DNA from 3 places in the Psychrobacillus sp. FSL K6-1464 genome. Region 1 is predicted to be linked to each of the others. Evidence: riboswitches for the same ligand, from Rfam matches in the RefSeq annotation. Region 1 holds a riboswitch; each other region holds the start of a gene.
The links. A riboswitch is a leader RNA that binds a small molecule or an ion and turns the genes downstream of it on or off. The one in region 1 is predicted to bind cobalamin.
Positions count from the first base shown of each region.

Region 2: it holds a riboswitch for cobalamin, as region 1 does, so the genes downstream of both, MKX39_RS17285 (hypothetical protein) here and MKX39_RS01080 (ribonucleoside-diphosphate reductase subunit alpha) in region 1, are expected to answer to the same signal.
Region 3: it holds a riboswitch for cobalamin, as region 1 does, so the genes downstream of both, MKX39_RS02945 (ABC transporter substrate-binding protein) here and MKX39_RS01080 (ribonucleoside-diphosphate reductase subunit alpha) in region 1, are expected to answer to the same signal.

Region 1 covers NZ_JBBOOP010000001.1:205,676-207,949, forward strand. Annotated here, with positions in the region: gene MKX39_RS01075 (general stress protein) at 1-403, shown strand, start outside; cobalamin riboswitch at 580-757, shown strand; gene MKX39_RS01080 (ribonucleoside-diphosphate reductase subunit alpha) at 951-2,274, shown strand, end outside.
Region 2 covers NZ_JBBOOP010000001.1:3,406,703-3,408,976, reverse strand. Annotated here, with positions in the region: gene MKX39_RS17295 (nucleotide pyrophosphohydrolase) at 1-2, shown strand, start outside; gene MKX39_RS17290 (VanZ family protein) at 7-477, opposite strand; cobalamin riboswitch at 571-758, shown strand; gene MKX39_RS17285 (hypothetical protein) at 928-1,467, shown strand; gene MKX39_RS17280 (ABC transporter substrate-binding protein) at 1,472-2,274, shown strand, end outside.
Region 3 covers NZ_JBBOOP010000001.1:591,859-594,132, forward strand. Annotated here, with positions in the region: gene argS (arginine--tRNA ligase) at 1-607, shown strand, start outside; cobalamin riboswitch at 1,056-1,196, shown strand; gene MKX39_RS02945 (ABC transporter substrate-binding protein) at 1,319-2,272, shown strand.

The DNA.
Region 1 (2,274 bases):
ACAACAAGCAGCTGAAGTTGTGGAAGATTTAAAAGCGAAGGGCTATACAACCGAAGAAATTTCAGTTATTGCTAAAAATATAAATGAAACATCTGAAATCGCACAGGAATTAAAACCCTCCACAAAGGATGGAGCAATTGTTGGAGCTGTAACTGGAGGAGCAATTGGAATAGCAGGGGTGATAGCAGGGTTATCCACTATATTAATCCCAGGGTTTGGTGCTGTGTTGGCTGCAGGTCCAATTATTACAACAATTGGCGGAGCAGTAGTAGGAGCCAACTCTGGTTCTGGAGGATTAAAACATGCTCTTATGGAAATTGGAGTTCCAGATAATGAAGCTGAACTCTATTCGAATGAAGCACAGGATGGTAAAATCCTGGTATTTCTTCACCCTAAAGAGTGAGGGTCGATTGAGTGGTCAAAAGTAATGTTTGCAAAAATAATATCAAGTGATTTTAGCTAAAAATCGCTGAATCACTTGATGTATTAGTTCCCCTAGAGAATTGACAGCTTGAATTAGGAGTTGCTCAGTTAAACACAATATGTTAGATTATATAAATGAACTAAACACAATATATAGTATGTTAACGATGAAAAGGTACCTTTATGGTTTAAAAGGGAATTCGGTAAAATGCCGAAGCTGTCCCCGCAACTGTAAGTGTGGACGACTGTTGAATAGCCACTGCGAGTGATCGTGGGAAGGACAACAGAAGGATGAAACACGAGCCAGTAGACCTGCCTTTTCATCGGTAAGCAACACTTTCTTCGGGGGTTGAGAGGTGGGAGCGAAGGCCTCTATCTCGAATGATTGATATGTCTTGTTGTATCCTACACTTTTAATTTTGAGCGATGTCTCAGCCGAAGATGGCTGTGTCATCGCTTTTTTTGTTTTGTGGTTTGGAGGGAAGTGCCACATAACTGTAACCGTTTAAAAAATAGGAGGAATTCAAATGACAATCATCTCAAACACAACGAAACAAGAAGTCCTACATAATCTAACAAAAGAATTTGGGGAGGAAAAAATTACTCCTCTTATAAAAACACATGAAAGATGGATGCAAAAACACCCGGAAGGTACAATAGCTGCTTGGTCGAAGTCAATGTCACTAGAAGCATTAAGTTTTCTAGATGAACAAGAAACGTACTGGACCTTTGTAGCAGCAAGAGTTCATTTAGCGCAGGTGTATGAACAAGTAGCTGAGAGAAGAAACACAACTGTGGATGCAGTGTACACAAAGTTTGCTAGTAATGTTCAACTGTTAAGTGATAAAGGCATTTACGATAAACGTCTTAAACAAGCATACTCACTACAAGAACTAGAGCAGCTATCTGAAATCCTCGTACAGGAAAGAGATTATTTATTTACTTATATCGGTCTAAAAACACTATTAGATCGATATGTAGCGAAGGACTTTGATAAAACAATAGTCGAACTGCCTCAGGAACGTTGGCTTATTATTGCAATGACACTGATGAAGGATGAGCAAGAAAATCGTTTAGAGAAAGTAAAAGAATCCTATTGGGCGATGAGCAACCTATATATGACAGTAGCAACACCAACACTATCTAATGCAGGTAAGCCTCATGGACAGCTCTCTAGCTGCTTTATCGATACGGTAGACGATAGCCTTCAAGGAATCTACGATAGCAATACGGACGTTGCAACCCTATCCAAATTTGGCGGGGGTATAGGTGTGTATATGGGCAAAGTGCGTAGCCGTGGATCTTCTATTAGAGGTTTTGTTGGTGCTTCCAGTGGTGTGCTTCCTTGGATTAAACAACTTAATAATACAGCAGTAAGTGTTGATCAGCTTGGGCAACGCCAAGGGGCAGTAGCTGTGTATTTAGATGTTTGGCATAAAGATATATTTACATTTTTAGATTTACGTTTAAATAACGGTGATGAACGACTACGAGCGCACGATATTTTTACTGGTGTATGTTTGCCCGATTTATTCATGGAGAAAGTCGATGCTAGAGAGGAATGGCATTTATTTGACCCTCATGAAGTTCGTCAGCTTAAAGGCTATTCTTTGGAGGACTTTTATGATGAAAAACGTGGCGATGGATCATTCCGCCAAAAGTACGAGGAATGCGTTAGCGATCATCGCTTGTCTCGTGAAACTGTTCCCGCTATCGACTTGATGAAGCGAATTATGCGTTCTCAGCTAGAGACAGGAGTACCGTTTATGTTTTACCGCGATGAAGTCAATCGCAGCAACCCTAACAAGCATGCAGGGATGATTTATAGTAGTAATCTTTGTACGGAAATTT
Region 2 (2,274 bases), 3.2 Mb from region 1:
GACCCGTTATCGGTCAACTTTTTTTTGTTGAAACCATTGAAAAAATGACATTAATAATAGCGCAGTAATAGCCCCAGTTGTATCCAACAAGACATCTTGAAGAGAAGCTGTACGACCACTTGTAAACGATTGTCGAAATTCATCGGCAACAGCAAGAAGCATAGTGATCACAACTGTTGTAATTTTAAGATACTTAAATGGAGGTAACGCAATATAAATGGCTAAAGCAATGATTCCAAAATAAACAAAATGGGTACCTTTTCTTATCAAAAATTCTACAAAAGCATAGTAGCCACGCTCTTCCACAGAAACGAGAATGCCCCAGTATGGAACTTCAAAAATACGAAGAAAAGATTCTAATGGTTTGTTAGGAAGCCATGCTTTTAAGACATCCTGCATAGATTGCTGTTCAGCTGGCTGCCCTGATGCCAAAAATACAATAACAAGTAATATTAAAAGCGGGATAAGTTTTTTCATATACTGACATTAGCACAAAACTGGTGAGTTTACATGCATGAAAATTATTGTGCCTGCTAGGGAGTTGGCTATGATAAACTAATAGTAAGTGAATAATTTTCGCAGGGAAAAGGTGCTAACTTGTTAGCTTAATTTGGGAATTCGGTTAAAATCCGAAGCTGTTTCCGCAACTGTAAATGCTGATGAAATAAGAAAAATACCACTGTTGACTAGTCAATGGGAAGGTTCTTAGAGTAAATTGATGCATAAGCCAGGAGACCAGCCTTTTCTTGAACGTATAGATACTCTTCGGAAGTTAAGGGATTGTACGGCACGTTTCTATTTTTCTGTTTTTTTATCGTTAAATAGGTATCACGCCGCCCTTATTTGGGTGGCGTTTTTTTTGTGCTGTTAACTAACAAAGTATTATATGCTTGAAAATTCACCAATAAAAGGAAAGGAGGAGAAGTAATGAAAAAAGATATTCGCTATATTTGCTATCCGTTTATGCGTGAAACACCTTCTACTGTAGATTTTGAAATCCGTACAGATTCGTTGACTACTCGTATTGGATTAGCAGCTTCTTTAACAAAGGATATACCAAAGATTTATGAGGATCTGATGTATTTGGCACCAATGGCTTACCATTTAAACGGGTCTGTTCGAGGGAAGATAGCCATTTCAGAAGACGATTTACAAGTTCTAAGTGATATGTACGATTTCTATGTAGAGGAAGTAAAAGGTAGAGTAGATATATTTGTACTACCACAGGGTACGACTGCGACTTGTGAATTACATGTTTGTAGAAGTGAAGCAAAAAAGTCAGTTAGAGCTCTTCATAAAGTTTCGTTAGAAAGAGAAATTCCTGAGATTTTGTTTGACTATGCACAGTTATTAGCAAATGTGTTGTTTGTGATGGCAGTTTATGTGAACAAACATCATGGAGTGGAAGAAATTCAATTTGTCAGTAAATCATATCCAATGAGAAAAAAGAAACAACTGGAGGAATAATACTATGAAGAAAAATTATTTATTTAATTGGTTGTCGGTGCTGCTATTTTCATTCTTGCTTGTAGGGTGTTCTGCGGAAGAGAAGACAACTGTGGAAAAACAAGAGGAAGTAGTAGAAGAAGTAAAAGAATACACAGTAACTGATGATGTAGGAAATGAAATTACATTCGAAGAAGTACCCGAAACGATTGTTTCTCTTCAACCGAGCAATACAGAGATTCTTTTTGCTTTAGGTGTAGGAGATAAAATTGTAGGAGCAACAGATTATGATACATATCCTGCAAAAGCACTCGAAATAGAGCGAGTATCGGATTCAGTTGCATTTAATGCGGAAAGAATTACAGAACTGAACCCAGATGTAGTAATAGCGTATACAATTGGCCAAGAAGAAGCATTGCAACTTCTGGAAGATGCCGGATTAAAAGTCTTTGTAATTGAGTCTGCAACTTCTTTTGAAGATGTATACGAAGATATCGAGCAATTGGCTACTGTAATGGGCATTGAAGAAAAAGGGCAAGAAGTTATTTCTTCTATTCAGGATACTATTCAAGGAGTTCAAGAAAGAGTAAAATCTGCTACTCCATTAAAAAAGGTATATTATGAAATTAGCCCATCTCCAGATATTTATACAACTGGTAGTAAAACATTCCAACAAGAAATTTTAGCAGCAGCATCGGTCGACAATGTATTTAGCGATCAAGAAGGTTGGATCAGTGTGTCAGAGGAAGATGTTACGGTCAAAAACCCAGAAATTATTTTAACAACTGCAAATTATTTAGATGATGCACCTGGAGAGATTAAATCTCG
Region 3 (2,274 bases), 390 kb from region 1:
TGAAGCACTTGGATATGAGCGTGAAAAACTAGAAGTATCGATTATTCAAATGGTCCAATTATATAAAGACGGCGAAAAAATGAAAATGAGTAAACGTACAGGTAAAGCTGTTACCATGCGTGAACTTGTAGAAGAAGTAGGACTGGATGCAGTACGTTATTTCTTCGGTATGCGTTCAGGTGACTCACATATGGATTTCGATTTAGACTTAGCTGTTTCTCAATCCAATGAAAACCCAGTATTCTACGCGCAATATGCACACGCACGTATTTGTTCGATTTTACGTTCAGCAGAAACGCAAGGAATGAAAGTGTCGACTGATTCACTTGAATTATTGCAAAGTGAAAAAGAATTAGACTTACTTAAAAAAATTGGTGACTTCCCACAGATAGTTGCAGATGCTGCAAAACTTCGTGCTCCTCACCGTATTGCAATCTATATCCAAGAACTAGCAACGACTTTCCATAGCTTCTATAACGCAGACAAAGTATTAAATGCGGATAATCTTCCTCAAACAGAAGCTCGTCTGGCACTAGTAACTGCTGCGCGAGAAACAATTGCAAATGCCTTACGTTTACTAGGTGTATCTGCTCCGGAACAAATGTAAATAGCAAACCCTCGACTTCGGTCGAGGGTTTTTGTAATTCTGCTTCGAATAAAGAGAGTAAATTTGGAGAAAATATCCTCATAGCCTCCAACAGCAAATAAACAGGGCACGTCGGCAAGTAGTATTTCCAACTTAAGCGCCAGTAAAAGTCGGCTGAGAGTGAGTAAACAACAATCGAACGCAAGTAACCACTTATAAGAGAGAGATGAGCATCTATACGAGAGTAATCGAAGCCTACACGAGAGTGTATCTGTCCTATACGAGATTGACCCATCTATATGAGAGAGCTAATGATCTATACGAGAGAGATTTCAATCTATACGAGAGCAACATCGTCATGTAAGAGAGAGTCTCCCACTATCCACCAGTAAAAAGGTCAGACAACGCTTTCCTCAAAACGAAGTCGACAGGTATACAAAATAAGGTATAATGAAGGCAAAGCAATATGAATAATTTAATGCATAGAGGTGCTCTCGCAATGGATTGCTGGAGTTAAAAGGGAAGCTGGTTAAAGTCCAGCACGGTCCCGCCACTGTAAGTGATAGAACATATCACGAGTCAGAAAACCTGCCTATATGCTTTGCACCCGTTACCTACGAGGATAGGTTTGGTGTAAATCTGGCTCGTTGTGACTTCGCGCAGGTTTATACCTATCTATCTCTCATCATAGGATGGGAGATTTTTTATTGTCTAAATTAGGAGGAATGTAAAATGAAAAAACGATGGTTAATCGCTGTAATGGCGGTACTTTTATTAGTTGGATGCGCACAGGAAGAAACGAAAAAGGTAGAAAGTACTGAGACGGAGCAGTCGGCCAGTGAAAATATAGAATTCCCAATGACATTGACGGATGCCGTTGGAGAAGAAGTTACGTTAGAGGCAGCTCCGGAGAAAATCATCTCCATGATTCCTAGTAATACAGAGATCTTATTTGCACTTGGGTTGAATGAGGAAATTATAGGGGTAAACGATTTTGAAAGCTATCCAGAAGAGGCATTAGAGAAAGAAAAAATCGGTGGCATGGAGTTCAATGTGGAAAAAATCCTTTCGTTAGATCCGGACATTGTGTTTGCGCATGAATCGATTGTAGGAATGGCGGAAGCTGGACTGCAACAACTACGTGATTCGAATATTTTGGTGTATGTGGTGAGTGACGCTAAGGATTTTGCTGAAACATATACAACTATTGAAGAAATGGGTCGAGCTACTGGGAAACTTAAAGAAGCCCAAAAAATTGTAGAAGACATGAAAGTAAAAGTAGAAGATATCCAACAAAAAGTACAAAAAGTAGAATCGAAGAAAACTGTATTTGTTGAGACTTCGGATGTTCCAGAAATTTATACAACAGGGAATGGAACGTTCATGCAAGAGATATTAAATATGTTGAATGCTACAAATATTATGGAGGATCAAGAAGGTTGGGTAAAAATTGATCCCGAAGAAATTGTAAGTCGTAACCCAGATGTAATGCTTATCACATACGATTACGTAGAAGGTATTGTAGAACAAGTGAAACAACGTGATGGATTTGATACAGTTACTGCTATTCAAAATGATGCAGTGATACAAGTAAATGAAGACACGACGAGCAGACAAGGTCCACGTTTAGTGGAAGGATTAGAAGAAGTTGCGAAAGCAATCTATCCGGAGGCTTTTAGTGAGTAAAT